Regions from separate parts of the Yersinia intermedia genome, predicted to be linked through region 1. Evidence: predicted binding sites of a transcription regulator. Region 1 holds the regulator's gene; the other holds the start of a gene.

Region 1 (11,938 bases):
CACACAGTATCTGCCTGATGGGGCAAATCTTGCGTTAGTGGTACAAAAAATCGGGGCCACTACCCCGGCAATAGACTATCACGCCCAGCAGATGGCATTACCCGCCAGTACGCAAAAAGTCCTGACGGCATTGGCCGCATTATTACAACTTGGGCCCGATTTTCGCTTCAGTACCACACTGGAAAGCCACGGCCCGATCACCGATGGTGTGTTGCGCGGCAATTTAATTGCTCGTTTTGACGGTGACCCCACCTTAACACGCCAGCAACTGCGTAATATGGTGGCTACACTACGAAAAGCGGGTGTGAAACAAGTTGCAGGTGATCTGATCATTGATACGTCGGTTTTCGCCAGCCATGATAAAGCACCCGGTTGGCCGTGGAACGACATGACACAATGTTTTAGTGCCCCCCCTGCGGCGGCCATTGTCGATCGCAACTGTTTTTCTGTCTCACTATACAGCGCACCTAATCCGGGTGACATGGCATTTATCCGAGTTGCATCCTATTATCCGGTGCAGATGTTCAGTGAAGTACGTACTTTAGCTAAAGGTTCACCGGATGCGCAATATTGCGAGTTAGATGTCGTTCCGGGTGAATTAAACCGATTCACGCTTACCGGATGCCTGACACAACGCAGCGAACCTCTGCCGCTGGCCTTTGCCGTACAAAATGGGGCCAGCTATGCCGGTGCCATCTTGAAAGATGAACTGAAAAAAGCGGATATTCAGATTGACGGTAGTTTGCGGCGCCAAACTACACCAGGCCCTGCGGGAAGCGTGTTAGCACAAGCACAGTCAGCACCGTTACATGACTTACTGAAAATCATGTTGAAAAAGTCTGACAACATGATTGCCGATACCGTATTCAGGACCATTGGTCATCAGCGATTTGGTGTACCGGGTACATGGCGCGCCGGTGCCGATGCAGTGCGTCAGGTTCTGCGCCAGAAAGCCGGTGTGGATCTGGGGAACAGTATTGTCGTGGATGGCTCAGGGTTGTCACGTCATAACCTTATTTCACCAGCAACCATGATGCAGGCTTTGCAGTATATAGCTCAGCATGATCAAGAGCTTAACTTTATCTCAATGCTGCCGTTATCGGGTTATGATGGCACATTACGCTATCGCGGTGGCCTGCATGAGGCTGGTGTTGATGGCAAGGTTTCGGCTAAAACCGGGGCACTACAAGGCGTATACAATCTGGCCGGATTTATCACCACTGCGAGCGGGCAGCGCATGGCATTTGTCCAATTCTTGTCGGGTTACGCCGTGCCACCAGAAGATCAAAAAAATCGTCGGGCACCTTTGGTTCGCTTCGAAAGTCGCCTGTATAAAGATATCTATCAGAACAATTAAAAACTATGAAACTACTGATTGTTGAAGATGATGAACTACTGCAACGCGGAATAGCGATGGCCCTGACCAACCAAGGCTATGCCTGCGACTGTGCCGGTACCGCAGCCGAAGCGCACAGTTTATTACACACCAGTCAGTACAGTATGGTAATCCTCGATCTCGGCTTGCCGGATCAAGATGGAGCCGTATTGCTGCGTCAATGGCGTCGCCAGCATGTCACCCTACCGGTGCTCATCCTCACCGCCCGTGATGCACTGGAAGACCGGGTTGACGGGCTGGATGCCGGTGCTGACGATTACCTTATCAAACCTTTCGCGTTAGCCGAATTACTGGCACGCGTCCGCGCATTGATCCGACGTTATCAGGGGCAAAGTGACAATCTGGTACAACAAGATGATCTGAGCCTTAACTTATCAACCCAGCAAGTCTGTTTGCAGGATCAGCCGCTGGAAGTCACACCTAAAGAGTTTGCGATCCTCTCACGTTTAATTATGCGAGCCGGTCAAACGGTTAATCGTGAGTTATTACAGCAGGATCTGTATACCTGGAATGATGATCTCGGCTCCAATACGTTAGAAGTGCATATCCATAACCTGCGTCGTAAATTAGGCAAGGATCGTATCCGCACTGTCAGGGGTATTGGCTATCGACTGGAAGCGCAATCATGATCAGTATGCGTCGCCGTCTGATCTTAATGCTGGCGTTAATTTTATTGGTTACCCAGTTAATTAGCGCATTTTGGTTATGGCATGAAAGTCAGGAGCAAATAAGCTTCCTGGTTGATGAAACCCTTAGCGCGCAAGCACGTAATGAACGGGTTGATACTGAAATAGCGGAAGCTATTGCATCACTGCTTGCCCCGTCGCTCATCATGATGGCCATTACTCTTTTGCTTTCTTTCTGGGCGATCAGTTGGATTATTCGCCCGTTGGATCAATTGCAAAAGAAGCTGGCTGAACGCTCAGCCGATAATCTCACCCCAGTGATTGTTAAGAGCGATATGCAAGAAATCGTCTCTGTAACGTCGACACTTAATCAGTTGTTATCCCGGCTATCCAATACTCTTGCGCAAGAACGTTTGTTCACCGCCGATGCCGCGCATGAGTTGCGCACCCCTCTTGCTGGAATTCGCCTGCACCTTGAGTTGATGGAACAACAAGGAATCACTGAGAGTAAATTATTGATTAACCGCATCGACTTATTGATGCATACCATTGAACAGCTACTGGCGCTATCCAGGGCTGGCCAAAATTTTGCCAGTGGCCTTTATCAAACTCTTGATTGGGTTGAGAACGTAGTACAGCCACTACAAGATGAGTTGCAGGAAATGTGTACTCTTCGCCAGCAAACTATTCAGTGGGAATTCCCTCCTTATGCCAAGACAGAAGGTGACGCCACTTTGCTGCGCTTAATGTTGCGAAATCTGGTTGAAAATGCCCATCGTTATAGCCCGATTGGTAGCCAGATTTCAGTCAAACTCGTTACTGAAGACTCGGGTACTATTCTGCAAGTGATAGATGAAGGGCCGGGTATAAAACCAGAACAGGCAGGCGAACTTACTCAGGCGTTTCGTCGTATGGATCAACGCTATGGAGGCAGTGGTTTAGGGCTAAATATCGTGATCCGTATTGTTCAACTGCACCAAGGCAGGCTAACACTGGAGAACCGCACAGAGCGTTCAGGATTAAAGGCACAATGCTGGATACCTGCGGTCACTCATAGCACGGTGTTACCTCAATTCAGCTAGTGTGGTCATAAGGCGTGGCTGTTCAAATAAAAGGGCCACCACTGGTGAAGTGGCAGCCCTAATTTATACTCATAACAACTTTACACTCATCACCACCGGGTGACTTAACGTTCGTAGATAAACTCTACGCCGTCATCATCCTCTTCATCCCAATCGTCGTCATCTTCTTCTGCCGCTGCTTCAGCTTCCACTTCAGCCAGTTGTTCACGGTGATAATCATCCCACATGAATTCAACTTTTTCTGGCGCACTTTCTGCAATAGCCATGGCTTTAGGTTGGCTGTTAAGGAATTTCATGACATCCCAGCACAGCGCATTCACATTCTCGCGATTCGCGGCAGAAATCATGTAGTACTTATCGTCCCATCCCAGCGCTTCTACAATGGCTTTAGCGCGAACTTCAGCTTCTTCAGTACCTATCAGGTCAATCTTATTGAAAACAAGCCAGCGTGGCTTCTGGGAAAGATTTTCGCTGTATTGCTGCAACTCATTAACGATGACTTTGGCATTCTCAATCGGATCAGATTCATCGGTCGGAGCCAGATCAACCAAGTGCAGCAGTACACGGCAACGTTCCAGATGCTTTAGGAAACGAATACCCAGACCGGCACCGTCTGATGCACCTTCGATCAAACCAGGAATATCGGCAACCACAAAGCTCTGCTCGTGATCCATTCGTACAACACCCAGACTTGGGATCAATGTCGTAAATGGATAATCAGCCACTTTGGGTTTAGCCGCAGAAACTGCACGGATAAAGGTTGATTTACCGGCGTTTGGCAAACCTAACATCCCTACATCAGCCAGCAGCAGCAGCTCAAGCATCAATTCACGGGTTTCGCCTTCAGTACCCATGGTTTTCTGGCGTGGCGCACGGTTAACCGATGATTTGAATCGGGTGTTACCTAACCCGTGGAACCCCCCTTTCGCGACCATCAGAATCTGGCCATGGCGGGTCATATCACCCACAATTTCACCGGTTCCCTGATCCAGTACACGGGTACCCACCGGGACTTTAATGGTGATATCTTTACCACGTTTGCCGGTACAATCACGGCTCTGGCCGTTCTGCCCACGTTCAGCACGGAAAGACTTCACAAAACGGTAATCAATCAGCGTGTTAAGGTTTTCATCGGCCAGCAGGAAAATATCGCCGCCATCACCACCATCACCACCGTCAGGACCACCATTAGGGATATATTTTTCGCGGCGGAAGCTGACGCAGCCGTTACCACCGTCACCCGCTACAACCAGAATCGTAGCTTCATCAACAAACTTCATTTACTTTCTCCGTAAATCATTCACCGGGCTGCTGCTTTTGCGGAGCAACCAGGTTTATTTCTGTCCGACGTGGCCACCAACGATGCCCAATTGCGGAAAACATTGCGCCTGCCACTACCACGAATGCGCCTGCGTATCCCACAAGGTTGAGGGACGGTGCGGCAAACATTTCTGGCCAAGCCAGCGCCAATAGAATTGAAAAAAACAAGGTAAACAGCGGCGTCAATGTGACGAGTGCGCTTACCTGCGCTGCCTGCCAGCGCGCCATAGCTTCAGCTAAAGCACCGTAACCTACCAGGGTATTAACCCCACAAAACAGTAAACAGGCAAACTGCCACCCATTTAGCTGAAAAATAACGGCGGGCTTCGCCATTGGGAATAATGCAATTGCACATAAAGTGTACAACAATAATAGGATTTGTTGCGATGCCATACGCCTTAATAGCACCTTCTGGGCAACACCATAGCTGACCCAAACAACCGCTGCACAGACACCCAATGCCACGCCAAGCGTATAATCAGTCAAACGGGTAAAGATTTCATACAGGCTGGTATTAAAAAATAACAGTAACCCGCATATCAGCATCCCCGCACCAATAACTTGGGTGATGCGCATCCGCTCTTTTAAAATCAGCACACTGGCAACCATCATACCTACCGGTGACAGTTGCCCAATAACCTGAGATGCCGTCGGACTTAGATATTGTAATGATGAACTGAAGAAGATGAAATTCCCCAGCAAGCCACACGTCGCAACTATCAGTAATACCAGCCAGCGACGTTGGCGAAAAAGTTTAAGAGAGGGCAACTGACGGCGTGAAGCCAGAATAATCCCCAAGCCGATAGCCGCCATCATGAAGCGATACCAAACAATGGTAAAAGGCTCCATGACCACAAGCACTTGCTTCATTGCAATCGGCAAGGCACCCCAGAATACGGCAGTGGTTAGTGCCAAAAAAATACCTAAACCAGCCTGCTGCTTCGTATCCATTTTTTACCGGAGGGGTTAACCCAGAAATGTAAAAAGCCCCGCAACGAAATTGCAGGGCTTACATCTATTTACAGGACGCGAAAAACTTATTCAGCTTCGATGCTGATAAATTTACGGTTTTTCGGGCCTTTAACTTCGAACTTGACTTTACCGTCAGTCAAAGCAAACAGAGTATGGTCTTTGCCGCAACCTACGTTGATGCCAGGATGGAACTTAGTCCCACGTTGACGAACGATGATGCTGCCTGCCAGAACTGCTTCGCCGCCAAAACGTTTTACGCCAAGACGTTTACTTTCGGAGTCACGACCGTTACGGGTCGAGCCACCAGCCTTTTTATGTGCCATTTATCCGCTCTCCTAAATCTTAAGCGCTGATGCCGGTGATTTTAACATCAGTGAACCACTGACGATGACCTTGTTGCTTACGGTAATGCTTACGACGACGGAATTTAACAATCTTAATCTTCTCGCCGCGACCGTGAGCAATTACTTCAGCCTTGATCTTGCCACCATCGACTAAAGGAGCGCCGATATTGATTTCTTCACCGTTAGCAATCATCAGAACTTGGTCAAACTCAACAGTTTCACCAGTTGCGATGTCCAGCTTTTCCAGGCGAATGGTTTGACCTTCGCTTACTCGGTGTTGTTTACCACCACTTTGGAAAACCGCGTACATATAAAACTCCGCTTTCCGTGCACTCCACTTTTGTAGTCCAGAGCGCACTATAAATATTCACAATAGGGCGCGAATTCTACGCAAAAATGCAGTGAATGACAAGTATATAATCAGCCCAAGAGAAGAAAAAAAGCACAGTTTCTTACATCATGTTTATTTGATGGTTTTTTCAAGTACAATCATAGTCTCAGGGAGCGTCATGTAATAATGTGGGCGGTAATCTCATCGTAGTTAAAGAGAAAAACAGCTGAATATAACAATGAACCTAGAAAAGATTATCGAGTTAACCGCGCCGGATATGGCGAATGTAAACACAACAATTCTCAACCAGTTGAACTCTGATGTCGTTCTCATCAATCAATTGGGCCATTACATTATCAGTGGTGGCGGGAAACGAATTCGCCCAATGATTGCCGTTTTGGTGGCCCGTGCATTGCACTATGAAGGTGATAAGCATATCACCGTCGCGGCATTGATTGAATTTATCCATACAGCAACCTTGCTGCATGATGATGTGGTCGATGAATCTGATATGCGCCGTGGTAAGGCGACAGCTAACGCTGCATTTGGTAACGCCGCCAGTGTATTGGTGGGCGACTATATCTATACACGCTCATTCCAGATGATGACCGGCCTGGAGTCTCTGCGCGTTCTTACTTTAATGTCTGAAGCCACAAACGTTATTGCTGAAGGTGAAGTCTTACAGTTAATGAACTGTAATAATCCTGACATCACTGAAGAAAACTATATGCAGGTTATCTATAGCAAAACGGCCCGTTTGTTCGAAGCGGCGTCACAGTCTGCTGCCGTGTTGGCTGATGCCACAGAAACGCAGGAGTTGGCATTACAGAACTATGGTCGTTATCTGGGTACTGCATTCCAGCTAATTGATGATCTGCTTGATTACAGCTCTGATGGCACCACTTTGGGCAAAAATACCGGTGATGACCTCAATGAAGGCAAGCCTACATTGCCCCTTCTGCATGCCATGCATAATGGCACAGTAGAGCAAGCCGCCATGATTCGGCAAGCAATTGAACAAGGCAATGGCCGCCATTTGCTCGAGCCAGTATTGGCAGCAATGCAGCAGTGTGGCTCACTTGACTATACCCGCCGGCGTGCAGAGGAAGAAGCAGATAAAGCCATTGCTGCGTTACAGATCCTGCCTGAAAGTGAATACCGTCTGGCGCTCGAAGGTTTAGCGCATATTGCCGTACAACGCAACTTTTAAACCCTTATAAAGAAACTATTGAGAAACTCGCGTCTTACCGCTCGGGTTTCTCTTTTCTGCTTTTAAGATAAACGCTTCATCAGTGTTCCTACCCCTTCCCGCAGCAAAAATGCAATAGCTTGCGAGCGCTCAACATCAGTGAGCTGATGGTAGGCTTCAATCCATATGGCCAATGGGTCATTGCGCGGCACAACATACTCAGCAGGATTTTCTTTCAAGCGTAAAACATTCAGCACATCAGGTGGCAGCCCCTCGATGGCATATTCCACCGCCTTTCCCTGCACCCCCAGTTTACGCCGGCGTTCCCAACCTTCCTTTCTGGCTCGGCCATTAACCCCTGCTGGACTTTTAGGCAACCCACCGATGCCAATCAGCTCAACTGCGGTAATCCATTGTTTTTTCATATCTATACTCTATCAATGAGCCGCTGTAGCAAGTCCCTAACGCGAAGTGAGCACCTGGTGGGCTAATCTGTTGTTAGCCGTTCGATCAGGCTTTTAGCTCCTTCCCGAAAAATAAACGTAATAACTTGCTCCCTTTCAGCCTCAGTAAAACGATAGTAAGCCTCTACCCATAGGGCCAATGGGTCTTGTCGCACTGGCGTATACTGTGCTGGCTCCTCCCGTAGATGTAATGAATTCATTATAGTGGAGGGCAAACTCTCAACATGGTATTCCACTGCTTTCCCTTGAACGCCACGACGGCGGCGCTGTTCCCATCCCTCACGTTTCGCCATAAGGTTAATACCTTGTGGTGACGATGGTAATCCTTCAAGACCTGCCAATTCCTTAGCGGCAAACCACTCTTTTTTCATGGTGTTGCTTCCTAATATGCGTTGTGGCTCAAAAAAGGAATATTTAGAAAACATTTAAAATCTTTTAGAAAATAAATGGTATGATCTTTCTAAATGGTCACTTTCTGTTCACAGTACGATTAACAATGTACCGTTATTTATATCACTAACGCGCCATCTGCTTAGAAAAAAAAGGATTAAAGATGATTTTAAAGAAATCTGATTGGCACCCAGCAGACATCATTGCCGCCCTACGTAAAAAAGGCACAACGTTAGCCGCTCTCTCCCGTAAAGCAGGGTTAAGTTCATCTACACTTGCCAATGCGTTAACTCGTCCCTGGCCAAAGGGGGAATGGTTGATTGCCGAATGTTTGGACATTCATCCTTCCGAAATCTGGCCGACACGTTATTTTGATCCAAAGACAGGGGTACTTATTGACCGAAAAGTGAGGATACGCCCAGCTATTGTTCGGGCATAAAAAAACCCTGCCAGCTTATCGCTCACAGGGTGGAGGTGACCATTTCATCAAATCGCCGAACATTGCTTCGGCGGTTGATAATATTATCTCAGGGGCAGCTTTAAGCCCCTGCTACTACTTATTATTGACGAACTGCTCGCCCAGCTCGATATCTTTGTGCAACACATCAAGCATGCTTTCTAGCGCTTGTTGTTCAAAAGCACTCAGTTTGCCAATGTCTTTACGTTCAGCAACACCGTTTTTACCTAACAGGATTGGCTGAGCAAAGAAACGGGCATATTTACCGTCACCTTCAACGTAAGAACATTCAACAACATTGCTTTCGCCTTGCAGAGCACGGACCAGAGAAAGACCAAAACGTGCCGCAGCTTGCCCCATAGACAGGGTCGCTGACCCGCCACCGGCTTTTGCTTCAACAACTTCAGTACCCGCATTCTGGATACGTTTAGTCAGATCAGCCACTTCTTGCTCGGTAAAGCTAATGCCTGGAATTTGTGACAACAATGGCAAAATAGTAACACCAGAGTGCCCACCGATAACCGGCACTTCGATATCCTGAGGTTGCTTACCTTTAAGTTCAGCAACAAAGGTATTAGAGCGGATGGTATCCAGTGTTGTAATGCCAAATAATTTGTTCTTGTCGTAAACACCGGCTTTTTTCAGCACTTCTGCGGCGATTGCAACAGTCGTGTTAACTGGGTTGGTAATGATACCGATTAATGCTTTCGGGCAAGTACGCGCGATTTGCTCAACCAGATTACGGACGATACCGGCATTAACATTGAACAGATCTGAACGATCCATGCCTGGTTTCCGTGCAACACCAGCAGAAATCAGAACAATATCGGCCCCTTGAAGGGCTGGGGTAGCATCTTCGCCGCTAAAGCCTTTAATATTAACAGCAGTCGGGATATGGCTCAGATCAACCGCAACACCAGGAGTCACTGGCGCGATATCATATAATGAGAGGTCTGAACCGGAAGGAAGCTGGGTCTTGAGTAGAAGAGCGAGGGCCTGGCCGATACCACCAGCGGCACCGAGAACTGCAACTTTCATCCTATACTCCTTTTTATATTTAATTTAAATTTGCCGTGAATTCATCTATTTAGGCACCTTAATTTATTGTGATTTTAAACACAATCTATTAACAGTCAGATTGAGATATCACGCATCAAAAAGGCGCATAAGACTTATGTATTTTAGAGTAAATCGCTTATTCATTAATGATATAGCGCACATTATTCTAAAATTTACCGAAGTATTCATGACAGGTTAATCGGCGGTTACATTACACCCTTCTGTTACATCAGAACAACATCATTTTAATAACATTTTGGTTACTCAAGCCGAATGTTAATAAAAACTGATTTAGCATAATCGTAACAGTAAGATGATGTTAAAATTTCACCACACCTTGATATCAGCGCTTTTATCGCCAATACTCCATAGTCATGTTGAATAAAAATTCATTTATATGCATAATAATCCTATTCATTATTGACTGTTCAAGGCATAGAAAATGCGTAATCCAGCAAAACAAGAAGATCTTATCAAGGCGTTTAAGGCGTTATTGAAAGAAGAGAAATTCAGTTCTCAAGGTGAGATCGTTTTGGCCTTGCAGGAAGAAGGCTTTGAAAATATTAACCAATCCAAAGTTTCGCGTATGCTGACTAAATTCGGCGCGGTTAGAACGCGTAACGCCAAAATGGAGATGGTTTACTGCTTACCAGCAGAATTGGGGGTACCAACAACCAGTAGCCCACTAAAAAATCTGGTTTTGGATGTCGATTATAATGATTCGGTCGTTGTGATTAATACCAGCCCAGGAGCAGCCCAGTTGATCGCCCGCCTGCTGGATTCATTAGGTAAAGCTGAAGGTATCTTAGGTAGTATTGCCGGTGACGATACCATTTTCACAACGCCTGCCAGAGGTTTTACTGTTAAACAACTGCATGAAGCTATCCTCGGGTTATTCGATCAAGAGCTTTAATTCCACACCTTTATGTTTGGTATATATAGATGCGGCCTTTTGCGCCGCACTGTATCTTTGTTATTGTTATTCCATTCATCACACCTCCTTAGCCTTTAGCCAGGGCATACAGCTACTAATTCCCGCCTAAACCGCAAAATCATCCTACCGTTCTCTCTATTGCAGTCAAAACCGCCACGCAGTAACGCACTTTTAGTCAAAAACGCTTATTTAATTGAAAACATTATATTTTTAATCAAACATGTTGTTTTTTAGTCACTTTTTATTCCTTTTAGTTCTTAAAAAGTAGTCACTAACGATAAAGTGACCTTAAATATTATTAGCTTGCTATTAATATTCTCAGTTACTAGATGTATACTCATTTTCGTGACGCAAATCACACTTCATAAGAAGTGATAAAGAACAAATAGAGGCAACAACATGAATATTAAAGCTACCATCGCAACCATTAGCATCCTGTCTGCACTGTCATTTGGTGTTTTTGCAGCGGATTCCATTAATGAAAATCAGGCGGCAAAATTACAACCTATGGGCACCATCACCGTCAGTGGCCTTAACGGTGCACCCTCTGATATTCGTCAGGCGCTATCGGATAAAGCTGATGCTATGGGCGCTAAAGCTTACAAAGTGATCGAAGTTCGAGAAGAGAATAACTGGCATGCCACTGCCAAGATTTACCAGTAATTCGCGATAGATACATCAAACATGGCGTGAAGCCAAAATTGAAATAAAAGTTAAATAACCAGTAAAAACAATAAACTAAAAGTACAAAAAATCATTCAAAGCACTTTTAGGTTATTGAATCTGATTGAGGAAAAATCATGAAAATCAAAACTACCCTTACAGCTCTGAGTTTACTTTCTGTGGTTGCTTTCGGTGCATCTGCTGCTGAATCAGTCAATGCCGCACAAGCAAGCAAAATGACTGATTTAGGCGCAATCAGTGTGAGCGGTATTACCGGTGCTCCTTCTGATATTGAACAGGCCATTGCGAATAAAGCTGACAGTGAAGGCGCTACTGCATACAAAATCATTGGTGTGCGTGAAGACAATGGCTGGCATGCCACTGCCAAAATTTACAAATAAGATTAAACGCCAGGAATGAAAGTAAATGCCCCGCATAGAGGGGCATACTTTCGTATCTTGATAATTTACTTAATAGACTGAAAATAAAGATAAATACTAATTTTTAGCTTATTGAATAGAGTATTGATTACAACAAAATGTTGGCTGAAGTCAGCCCCCGAATAATCCCTCGTCTATCCGACGAACCCTTTACCCCCGCTATCGCGGGGGCTTTTTTTATCCGGTTTAATCCTGCGATAACGTTTCTTGTTCCGCTTTTTTATCCAAAGCGCTCAGCAGTTTGTTATGAATCCCACCAAAACCACCGTTA
Region 2 (11,938 bases), 1.6 Mb from region 1:
GTTAATGCCGAAACGCTTAATCCTGCTCACCCTAGTGCGCGGTTCTCGGGCGGTAATCTTGATACGCTCAAAGACAAGCCTGATGGCAAATTACATGATGAGCTACTGAGCTTTTATCATCGTTACTACTCAGCCAATTTGATGGTGGGGGTGCTGTATAGTAATCAGCCTCTGGATCAATTAGCACAGTTAGCGGCTGATACCTTTGGCCGGATTCCGAATCGGGAGGCAAAAGTTCCTCCAATTACGGTACCTGCTGTAACACCGGACCAAACCGGTATTATTATTCATTATGTTCCAGCCCAACCTCGTAAACAGTTAAAAATAGACTTCCGTATTGAGAATAATAGTGCGGAATTTCGCAGCAAAACAGATACCTATGTTAGCTATTTGATGGGTAATCGCAGTAAAGATACGTTGTCCGACTGGCTACAAAAACAGGGGCTGGCAGATGCTATTAATGCCGGTGCCGATCCAATGGTAGATCGCAATGGAGGGGTATTCTCTATTTCGGTATCACTCACGGATAAAGGTCTGGCCAAACGTGATGTGGTGGTAGCCGCTATCTTTGATTACATCAAAATGTTGCAAAAAGATGGCATTAAACAGAGTTATTTCGACGAGATAGCCCATGTTTTGAATCTGGATTTCCGTTATCCCTCAATCACGCGGGATATGGATTACATCGAGTGGCTGGTGGATATGATGTTGCGAGTACCTGTCGCACATGTACTTGATGCGCCCTATCTGGCGGATCATTATGATCCCAAGGCTATTGCTGCCCGGTTGGCTGAAATGACGCCAGAGAATGCGCGGATCTGGTTTGTCAGCCCTGAAGAACCTCACAATAAAGTAGCCTATTTTGTTGATGCTCCTTATCAGGTCAATAAAATTAGCCCACAAGAGATGAAAGACTGGCAACAACTTGGGGAGAATATCACCCTGAATCTACCGGCACTTAACCCCTACATCCCAGATAACTTTACTCTGATCAAAGCTGATAAAAATATCATCCGGCCACAGAATGTCGCGGAACAACCGGGGTTACGGGTGTTTTACATGCCAAGTCAGTATTTTGCTGATGAACCGAAAGCCGATATCACGCTTGCTTTTCGCAATCCACATGCGTTGGATACCGCCCGCCATCAGGTGCTCTTTGCCCTGACTGATTATCTGGCAGGTCTTTCACTTGATGAGCTGAGTTACCAAGCCTCGATCGGCGGGATCAGTTTCTCAACCGCGCCTAACAACGGTTTGTATGTCAGTGCTAATGGTTTCACACAGCGGATGCCGCAATTGCTAACCACGCTGGTTGAAGGTTACTCCAGCTTCACACCAACAGAAGATCAATTAGTGCAGGCTAAATCTTGGTATCGCGAGCAGTTGGACGTGGCCGAGAAAGGCAAAGCTTATGAACTGGCAATTCAGCCAGCTAAACTGTTGTCTCAGGTTCCTTATTCCGAACGCAATGAACGGCGCAAATTGCTTGATACTATCAACGTGCAAGATGTGCTGACTTATCGTGATAGCTTGCTGAAACAATCCGCGCTGAAAGTATTGGCGGTGGGTAATATGACGGCTCAGCAGGTTACCGAACTGGCAGAATCGTTGAAAAAACAGTTGGCTTCAACGGGTACCACTTGGTGGACCGGCGAAGATGTTGTTGTTGAGAAGGCTCAACTGGCCAATATGGAACGGCTTGGCAGCAGTTCTGATGCTGCACTGGCAGCAGTCTATGTTCCCACCGGCTATACAGAAATTGACGGTATGGCGCACAGTGCTTTGCTGGGGCAAATTGTTCAACCGTGGTTCTATGATCAGCTACGAACCGAAGAACAACTCGGTTATGCGGTATTTGCCTTCCCGATGTCGGTTGGTCGCCAGTGGGGGCTGGGGTTCTTGTTGCAAAGTAACAGCAAACAACCTGATTACCTGTATCAACGCTATCTTGCTTTCTATCCGCAGGCTGAAAAACGCCTGCGTGAAATGAAACCTGCTGATTTTGAACAATATAAACAAGGGTTAATTAACCAGTTACTGCAACGACCACAGACCTTGGAGGAAGAGACTAGCCGTTACAGTAATGATTTCAATCGTAATAATTTTGCGTTTGATAGCCGCGAGAAAATGATTGCTCATGTGAAGCAACTTAACAGCACTGCATTAGCTGATTTCTTCCAGCAAGCAGTGATTAAACCGCAAGGTCTGGCTCTGCTTTCTCAAGTTAAAGGTCAGGGGCAAACGGCGGGTGGGTATGCGGTGCCTAAAGGATGGACGACCTATCCGACAACATCTGCCTTGCAGGCGACCCTGCCGCAGAAGGTACTGGTTCCATGACATCAATGACTCCCCAGCGGCTAGAGCCGCTGACGCTCCCTTTATACGGTGAGAGGCTGATCGAAGCCTCTGCCGGTACTGGTAAGACATTTACCATTGGGGTTCTTTATCTGCGATTGCTGCTTGGTTTAGGCGCGCGCGCCGCGTTTAGTCGCCCGCTAATGGTAGACGAAATCCTGGTGGTGACCTTTACTGAGGCCGCAACTGAAGAGTTGAGAGGGCGAATTCGCGACAATATCCATGGGTTGCGTATTGCTTGCGTGCGGGGAGTCAGCGATGACCTAATGCATAAGGCTTTATTAGCCGAAATTGGTGATCTGAACGAGGCCGCAGCACAGCTACTTGCTGCTGAGCGTCAGATGGATGAAGCTGCAATTTATACCATTCACGGCTTTTGTCAGAGAATGCTGTCTAATAATGCTTTTGAATCTGGCATTTTGTTTGAACAAACATTGCTTCAGGATGAACAGCCCTTACGCAGACAGGCCTGTGCCGATTTTTGGCGGCGTCACTGCTATCCGCTCCCGTTGGCTGTGGCACGCGCAGTCAGCCAGGAATGGAGTGGGCCTGAGGCATTGCTCAAAGACCTTTCCACTTATTTGCAGGGGGAAACACCAAAATTTCGGCAAGCGCCTGGTGATGATGAAACGATACTCAGTCGGCATCAGCAAATAGTTGTGCAAATTGATGCTGTCAAAGCGCAGTGGCGTGCGGTGGCTCATGAGTTGGAAGCGTTGATTAGCGCATCAGGCGTTGATAAGCGTAGCTACAGCAGCCGATATTTACCTAACTGGCTAGAAAAGGTTGGGATATGGGCAGTGCAGGAGACCGGCGATTATCAGTTGCCTAAAGAGTTGGAAAAGTTTCGCCAATCGATACTATTTGAGAAAACCAAAAAAGGTGCGGCCCCACAACACTCGGTGTTCAGTGCAATAGACAGTATCTTCGAACAACCTTTGACGCTAAGAGATCTGATTTTAGCTCGCGCAATTAGCGAAATACGAACATCTGTCCAGCAGGAGAAACGGCAGCGGGCGGAATTGGGCTTTGATGACTTGCTCAGTAAATTGGATGCAGCATTACAGCAGCCAGGTGGCGAGTTGTTAGCTCAATCTATTCGCACCCGTTATCCAGTAGCAATGATTGATGAGTTTCAGGATACCGATCCCCAGCAATACCGTATTTTCCACACGCTTTATGGTAACCAAAGTGAGTGTGGTTTATTACTGATTGGTGACCCTAAACAGGCTATTTATGCCTTCCGTGGTGCAGATATTTTTACCTATATTCGCGCTCGCTCAGAAGTAAGTGCCCACTATACGCTAGAGACTAATTGGCGCTCCTCTTTCCCGATGGTTCAATCAGTAAACAGGCTTTTTAGTTCGGTTGAAGTTCCTTTTCTGTTTGAACAAATCCCCTTTATCAAGGTGGCGGCTGCTGAAAAAAATAGCCGTCTATCTTTTGAAATTAAAGGGAAAAAGCAGCCAGCTATCTCTTTTTGGCTGCAACCGGGGGAGGGGGTTGGGGTTAGTGAATACCAACAATTGATGGCCCGGCAGTGCGCCAGTCAAATCCGTGACTGGCTGGTGGATGGGCAGAAGGGGTTGGCGCAGTTAGTGACAACGGCAGGCTCCAGACCGGTTCAGGCATCTGATATTACTATTTTGGTTCGTAGCCGGGCAGAGGCTGCTTTGGTCCGCGATGCACTGAGTGCTCTGGCTATCCCATCGGTTTACTTGTCCAATCGCGACAGTGTGTTTGATACGGCGGAAGCCAAAGATCTATTGTGGTTATTGCAGGCTGTGCTGGCCCCAGAGCAGGAGAGAGCCTTACGCAGTGCGATGGCAACTGGGATGCTGGGATTGGATGCACAGATGTTGGATGCATTGAATCACGATGAGCGCGCCTGGGATACGCTGGTCGATGAATTCGATGGTTATCGTCAACATTGGCAGCGCCGTGGTGTGCTTCCTATGCTGCGGGAAATTATGGCACAGCGCCATTTAGCTGAAAACTTGCTGGCGACCCCTGGTGGAGAACGCCGGTTGACAGATTTGCTGCATTTGGGGGAGCTACTACAAGAGGCTGCATCACAACTTGATAGTGAGCACGCACTAATCCGTTGGCTGGCACAACAAATAGCGCAACCAAATCATCAGTCGGATAACCAGCAATTGCGTTTGGAAAGTGATCGCCATTTGGTTCAGGTGATTACAATTCATAAATCAAAAGGGTTGGAATATCCGTTGGTTTGGCTCCCTTTTGTCGGTAATTTCCGTCAGCAGCAGGACGTGCTATATCACGATCGTCATAGCTTTGAGGCTCTGCTTGATCTGAATGCTGATGAAGAGAGCCAGTCTTTGGCGGAAGAAGAGCGGTTGGCAGAAGACTTACGGTTACTCTACGTTGCTCTAACCCGTGCGGTTTATCATTGCAGTATCGGTATTGCACCACTGATTAAAGGCGGGCGGAAAAAACAGGGCGAAAGCGACATGCACCTTAGCGCTTTAGGTTATTTGGTTCAACATGGACAAGCTGGCGACGCGCAATATTTGGCTGATAAGTTGGCCGAGCTAACCGCTTCTTCTGGCGGTGACATTGCGGTCTTACTGGCGGAACGTCCTGATGCTACAGCTTGGCAGCCTCGGCCTGAAATTTTGCCAGAACTCGCCGCACGTCAGTTTAACCGACAAATGCATGACTTTTGGCGGGTTACCAGTTATTCCGGCCTACAGCAGCATGGTTCTAAATCGCAGGCTCTGAATATCCCTTTACAGGAGCTATTACCACGGTTAGATAGTGATGCCGTCGGTGAACAAGCACCCATCGCCGCAGCCGATTTAACGCCCCATACCTTCCCCAGAGGGGCCGCACCGGGGACTTTTCTGCATGATTTACTTGAGCCATTAGATTTTAGCCAACCTATTGAACCGGACTGGCTAGCGGAGCAATTGCAGCAACAGGGTTTTGGCGAGCAATGGTCGCCAATGTTGTATCAATGGCTAAGTGACATTATGCATGTCCCCCTTAATGATACGGGCGTAACCTTGGCGGGATTGACGCCGGATAGCAAGCAGGCGGAACTACAGTTTTATTTGCCAATCGATACCTTGCTACGCGCTAATCAATTAGATGCCTTAATCAAGCATTATGACCCGCTCTCACGCCAGTGCCCGGTGCTAGATTTTCAGCAAGTCAGAGGGATGCTTAAGGGCTTTATTGACTTGGTATTCTGCTGGCAGGGTAAATATTACTTACTAGATTACAAATCTAATTGGCTAGGGGAAGACAGCAGCGCTTATACCGCACAATTGATGGCTCAAGCGATGGCTGAGCATCGTTATGATCTGCAATATCAGCTATATACCTTGGCTTTACATCGCTATTTACGTCATCGTTTAGGCAATTATGACTATCAACGTGACTTCGGTGGTGTCATTTATCTCTTCTTGCGTGGTGTCGATAAACAACATCCAGGTAACGGCATATTTAGTTGTCGTCCTGAACTGGGGCTGATTGAAGGAATGGATTGTTTATTCAGTGGCAATGAGGTTGTTCTACTTTCAGGTCACGAAAGTGGTACTGCTCAGGCAGATGAGGATTCATCAAGATGATGGCTCTACTGGACCAAGCGGTTCGTGACCACTTACTACGCCCTCTGGATGTTCAATTTTCTCGCATGATTGCAGGGGATGATGGCCCCATGCTGCAATTGGCAGCGGCTATTCTCAGTGCCGAAGCGGGAGCCGGGCATGTGTGTCTGCCATTGAGCTATCTGCAACCAGAACAACTGTTTGGTGGGCGGCAGGCTGGATTATCTCAAACATTATGGCAGGCTGCTGGTGCTCCAGATCTGTCGCGTTGGATACAAGTATTAAATAATTCTCCGGCGGTCAGTGATGGCTCATTGCCAACGCCGTTGGTTTTGCAAAATGAACGATTGTATCTTCAACGGATGTGGCAGTACGAGGGGGATGTGGTGCGGTTTATTGCCAGTGACAATACCGCTTTATTCGTTAATGAAGCCAGGGACGTTAACGAAAACCTGTTAACAGAGACACTGGACCGCCTATTTGGTCGGTCAGGCACGGAGATTGACTGGCAGAAAGTGGCCGCCGCAGTTGCTGCTACTCGCCGTATCTCGGTGATTTCCGGTGGGCCGGGAACAGGGAAAACCACCACAGTAGCCAAGCTATTAACTGCGCTGATACAGCTTAGCCCAGGGCAACGTTTACGTATCCAGCTTGCCGCCCCAACCGGTAAAGCTGCTGCGCGGCTGACTGAGTCATTGGGGAATGCCATCCGCCAGCTCACACTTACAGACGCCGAGCGCAAGTTATTGCCCGATCAAGCATCCACTCTGCATCGTTTGTTAGGCGCTCAACCAAACAGTCAACGTTTGCGTTATCACCGAGGTAATCCATTAAATCTTGATGTGCTGGTGGTAGATGAAGCGTCGATGGTGGATTTACCCATGATGGCGCGGCTAATTGCCGCTTTGCCCGCTAAAGCTCAAGTCATTTTCCTCGGGGACCGAGATCAATTGGCTTCGGTTGAGGCCGGGGCGGTATTGGGGGATATATGCCGCTTTGCTGAGTTGGGTTATAGCAAGGCCCGTGCAGAACAGTTAGCGCGGCTGACAGGATGCACATTGGCCGGAAATATACCGATTGGAGCAGTACCGACGGATACGGTCAATGTACGTGATAGCCTGTGTTTATTGCGTAAGAGCTATCGGTTTGATGAGAAATCGGGCATCGGTCAGCTCGCTTTAGCGGTTAATGCAGGTAAGTATCGGGATGCATTATCAGTATTTAAGGGTGCATATTCAGATGTTGAACATTTTTCTCTAACTGATTCGGATGACTACCAACGGTTGCTGGAGGATTGCGTTGCGGGCTATCAGCATTATCTCCAATTGGCAGCCACAGGTGCCCATGCTGCGGATGTGCTGGCAGCATTTGGTCGTTATCAATTGTTATGTGCATTGCGAAGTGGGCCATTTGGTGTCAGTGGATTGAATGAGCGGATTGAACAATTGTTGCATCACAAGAGGTTAATTGAGCGAGCCCCAGGCCCAACTGGGCGTTGGTATGCCGGTCGGCCAGTGATGATCGGGCTTAATGACAGTGCGTTAGGCCTCTTCAATGGTGATATTGGCATTGCTTTATATGACGGCGAGGGAGAACTACGGGTGCATTTCCAGTTACCGGATGGCAACATAAAATCGGTACAACCCAGCCGTCTTCCCAGTCATGAAACGGCTTATGCCATGACTGTTCATAAGTCTCAAGGATCAGAGTTTGAACATACCGCACTGGTATTACCAAATACCTTTATGCCGGTATTAACGCGTGAATTGGTTTATACCGCGATAACCCGCGCCCGCCAGCGTTTAACACTGTATTGCAGCGATACGGTGTTAAGCAATGCGATACGCACACCGACACTTCGTCTGAGTGGGTTAGTGGATCGTTTGAATGCGTTGACATGAGTTTACGCTTGCTGCGTGGCGCCACAAAGAGTGAGTTATGCAGACCATTAATTGGTCTGGCAAGGGGGCCGCGGCTTGCGACCTCCCTGTAATGCTCATTATGTGGGGAATAAATTAAATAAGTTCTGATAGATAATTAGGCTCAATATCTACAATCAATACATACAGCGACAGTCGGTACAGCTACAAATCAGCCAGCAGGATCTTTGAGCGCCGTTGATAGTTATACAGTTCCTGCTTCTGAATCGGTAAAACCTCTACTTCGGCAGGTGTAAAACCGCGCTCTTGGAACCAGTGAATACTGCGTGTAGTCAGTACAAACAGCTTTTTAAGCCCCATCTGCCGAGCTTGGTCAGCAACGCGCTTTAGTAGCATTTCCCCCCGTGAAGAACTGCGATAATCAGGATGTACCGCCACGCAGGCCATCTCACCTATTTGTTCTTCAGGAAACGGATAGAGCGCTGCACAGGCAATCGTCAAATTATCCCGTTCAATAATCGTGAACTTGTCGATTTCCATTTCAAGCTGTTCCCGTGAACGACGCACCAGAATGCCTTGCTGTTCCAGTGGGCGAATCAATTCAAGTATGCCACCAATATCATTGATGGTAGCGCGGCGCACTTGCTCAGCACTTTCCATAACGATCTGGGTACCGATACCATCACGGGAGAATAGCTCTTGTACCAGTGCGCCATCCTCCTGATAGCTCAGTAAATGGCTCCGGCGTACACCGCTGCGGCAAGCTTTCACCGCGCCACGCAGAAAACGCACTGTACCGGAGTTGTAATCACCCTCTTGTTCCAGATCTTCAATTCGTTTTTGAGCATCATTCGGGAACAGCTCAGAGATAATATTACCTTCACTGTCAGTCACCCCTTGGGATGAGCAGAAACCGATCATCTTTTCTGCTTTTAATTTGATAGCTAACTGTGTGGCAACTTCTTCAGACGTGAGGTTAAAACTCTCACCGGTCACCGATACTGCAACCGGGCCTAATAACACGATTGCGCCATTATCTAATTGACGGTGAATTGCCTCTTCATCGATACGACGAATACGCCCGCTATGACAATAATCCACACCATCATCCACACCCAGCGGCTGAGCAATAATGAAGTTGCCACTGACTACATTAATATGCGCACCTTGTAACGGGGTATTATTGAGACTCATTGATAATCTTGCAGTGATATCCAACTGCAATAGGCCAGCCGCTTGCTTCACCATTTCCAGCGTTCGAGCATCCGTTACCCTGGTATGTTTGTGATAAATAGGTTCGTAATGATGCTGTGCCAAATTGCTGTCGATCTGTGGGCGCGCACCGTATACCACGACCAACCTGATCCCGAGGCTATGCAACAAACCTATATCGTTAACGATATTAGCGAAGTTCTCATGCTCAATCGCCTCGCCACCCAACATGACAACGAATGTCTTGCCACGGTGCGCGTTGATATAGGGAACTGAGTGGCGAAATCCCTGGACCAGTTCAGTACTACGTTCCTTCACGGCAGACCCTCTTTGAATTTTTATTCGATATTTTTGTATTTTTATTCTTTTTTGACCAAGATGGCAAGCACCAAATCACTATCAAATGCATATCTATGGTGTATCTGTATTAATAAATTGAATAACATAAAAAATGTTTTTCTAATGACAGCGTGGGATTGATTCGTTAAAGTTTTTGCACATAATTTTTTTTGTGCGTTTTTTATTCATATTTTGGTAGTTACTTTGGAGTTACATGGCAGATTCAAATCATAATCCTGGGCGTCGCCGTCTCTTGCAAGGTGCTGCTAGTGCCTGGATGCTGAGTGTCAGCCGAGTTGGATTTGCTGCTTCCTCACAAATTATTGCAGTCCGGGTTTGGCCCTCGTCAACCTATACCCGGGTCACGTTGGAGTCCAATACTCCGCTGAAGTATCGCCAATTCGCCCTTACCAATCCTGATCGTATTGTGGTTGATATTGAAGGTGTCCATTTAAATAGCGTCCTGAAACAGATAACTAATCAGGTTCAGTCTGGTGATCCTTATCTGAAGCAGGTCCGAGTAGGGCAGTTTGATAAAAATACTGTCCGGTTGGTTTTGGAGCTGAAGCAGAGCATCAGCCCCCAGTTATTTACTCTAAAGCCCTTTGCTGAATTTCGAAATCGTTTAGTGGTGGATTTATATCCCACTCAAGGCAGCACCTCCGCTGAGGACGACCCATTATTGGCATTATTGGAAGATTATAATAAAGGCGACGTGGAGCGTAATTTACCCGCAGAGACACCAAAAGCAGGTAAAGCAGGGCGTGATAGGCCGATAGTTATCATGCTGGACCCGGGTCATGGCGGGGAAGATCCCGGTGCTATTGGTCGAAATAAAACCCGTGAAAAAGACATCGTGCTACAAATTGCCCGTCGGTTACGGGCGTTGATTCAGAAAGAATCCAATATGCGGGTATTTATGACCCGTAATGAAGATGTCTTTATCCCATTGAAAGTACGGGTGGCGAAGGCCCGTAAATTGCGAGCAGATTTATTTATTTCAATTCATGCGGATGCATTTACCAGTCAGGCAGCCAGAGGTTCCTCAGTTTTTGCGCTATCAACCAAGGGTGCAACCAGTACCGCCGCGCGTTTCCTGGCCCAGACACAGAATGAGGCCGACCAGATTGGTGGTGTCAGCAAGAGTGGTGATCGCTATCTGGACCATACCATGATTGATTTGCTACAAACGGCGACAATCAATGACAGCCTGAAGTTTGGCAAAGAAGTGCTGAATCGTATGGGGAAAGTTAATAAGCTGCATAAGAACCGTGTCGATCAGGCGGGGTTCGCCGTATTGAAAGCACCGGATATTCCTTCAATTCTGGTTGAAACCGCGTTTATCAGTAATCTGGAAGAGGAGCGCAAGTTACGTACCAGCCATTTTCAGCAGCAAGTTGCAGAATCTATTTTTGCTGGCATCAAAGCATATTTTGCTAATGGTGGAGCGATGGCACGGTTGTAATTGGGCGTGGTATAGATAGGGGCGGGGGCAGTATAGCCCTTGCTCAAGGCCATTTTTTATTGAACGGTAGAAACAAAAAAACACCCTTAAGGGTGTCTGATGTTGATATGAAAATGATTAAGAATTGGTTGCGGGGGCCGGATTTGAACCGACGACCTTCGGGTTATGAGCCCGACGAGCTACCAGGCTGCTCCACCCCGCGTCCGTCTTAATTCTATTTTCTATCTTACTATTGCTTTTTATTACTTAACAGTGTAATTGGTTGCGGGGGCCGGATTTGAACCGACGACCTTCGGGTTATGAGCCCGACGAGCTACCAGGCTGCTCCACCCCGCGTCCGTCACTACACTCTTTATTTACTTCCAACTGCTATTCTTACTTAATTCGTCTTAACTTTCAAGACTATCGAACGACATTTGATACTGCTGGTAGACAGTATCGGTTGGTTGCGGGGGCCGGATTTGAACCGACGACCTTCGGGTTATGAGCCCGACGAGCTACCAGGCTGCTCCACCCCGCGTCCGATTGAGCGCACTATACTCTGGATGAGATCTGTTGCAAGTAGTTTTGCCACTTAATTAGGGTAAATAGGTTTTTTCGATTAATTTATCAACTATCTGTTTTCTTTTTCCCCATAACGGGGCAGGGGATTTTTTTCCACCTGCTGATTCCTTTATCTATAGGCGTTTGTTATCGTTCGCGGGTAGATAAAATGAGTAAGAGAAGGCGTGAAATGACAAGTCGTTGGGGCAAATACCTACTAAGTGGAATAATGATCGCTGTTCTGGCGGGGTGCCAATCGCGGCCAACCGATCGTGGGCAGCAATATAAGGATGGGCGTCTGGAGCAATCACTGGAACTGGTGAATGAACCAAACGCGACAGGTAAGCCAGTTAACGCAAAAGATTTCTCTGATCAGGTGAAAGTGATTAATCAATCCTCACCGGGTCTCTATAACCGCAATAGTAATACATTCAATGCGGTAGAAAACTGGATGTTGGCAGGGGCCGATACCAGTAAGTTAAGTTTGTTTGGTTTGAATGCCTATCAGATGGAAGGCGTAGATAATTTCGGTAACGTACAATTTACGGGCTACTACACTCCAGTGCTCC

What was found. The regulator ArgR, encoded in region 1, controls arginine synthesis, uptake and breakdown. The targets are predictions, from matches to a motif close to ANTGAATAAAAATACANT.
Region 2: a site for ArgR is predicted at 9,373-9,390, ahead of argA (amino-acid N-acetyltransferase). Genes of this name have one in related genera too.

Annotation. Positions count from the first base shown of each region.
Region 1 is NZ_LR134116.1:4,168,156-4,180,093, forward strand. It holds gene dacB (serine-type D-Ala-D-Ala carboxypeptidase) at 1-1,357, shown strand, start outside; gene pmrA (two-component system response regulator PmrA) at 1,363-2,025, shown strand; gene pmrB (two-component system sensor histidine kinase PmrB) at 2,022-3,104, shown strand; gene cgtA (Obg family GTPase CgtA) at 3,209-4,384, opposite strand; gene EL015_RS19045 (DMT family transporter) at 4,401-5,375, opposite strand; gene rpmA (50S ribosomal protein L27) at 5,462-5,719, opposite strand; gene rplU (50S ribosomal protein L21) at 5,739-6,050, opposite strand; gene ispB (octaprenyl diphosphate synthase) at 6,310-7,281, shown strand; gene EL015_RS19065 (DNA-binding protein) at 7,344-7,685, opposite strand; gene EL015_RS19070 (DNA-binding protein) at 7,748-8,095, opposite strand; gene EL015_RS19075 (helix-turn-helix domain-containing protein) at 8,278-8,553, shown strand; gene mdh (malate dehydrogenase) at 8,668-9,609, opposite strand; gene argR (transcriptional regulator ArgR) at 10,073-10,543, shown strand; gene yhcN (peroxide/acid stress response protein YhcN) at 10,964-11,227, shown strand; gene EL015_RS19095 (YdgH/BhsA/McbA-like domain containing protein) at 11,365-11,628, shown strand; gene mpl (UDP-N-acetylmuramate:L-alanyl-gamma-D-glutamyl-meso-diaminopimelate ligase) at 11,854-11,938, opposite strand, start outside.
Region 2 is NZ_LR134116.1:975,260-987,197, forward strand. It holds gene ptrA (pitrilysin) at 1-2,337, shown strand, start outside; gene recB (exodeoxyribonuclease V subunit beta) at 2,334-5,951, shown strand; gene recD (exodeoxyribonuclease V subunit alpha) at 5,948-7,831, shown strand; gene argA (amino-acid N-acetyltransferase) at 8,015-9,340, opposite strand; gene amiC (N-acetylmuramoyl-L-alanine amidase AmiC) at 9,576-10,826, shown strand; tRNA gene EL015_RS04530 (tRNA-Met) at 10,952-11,028, opposite strand; tRNA gene EL015_RS04535 (tRNA-Met) at 11,086-11,162, opposite strand; tRNA gene EL015_RS04540 (tRNA-Met) at 11,270-11,346, opposite strand; gene mltA (murein transglycosylase A) at 11,560-11,938, shown strand, end outside.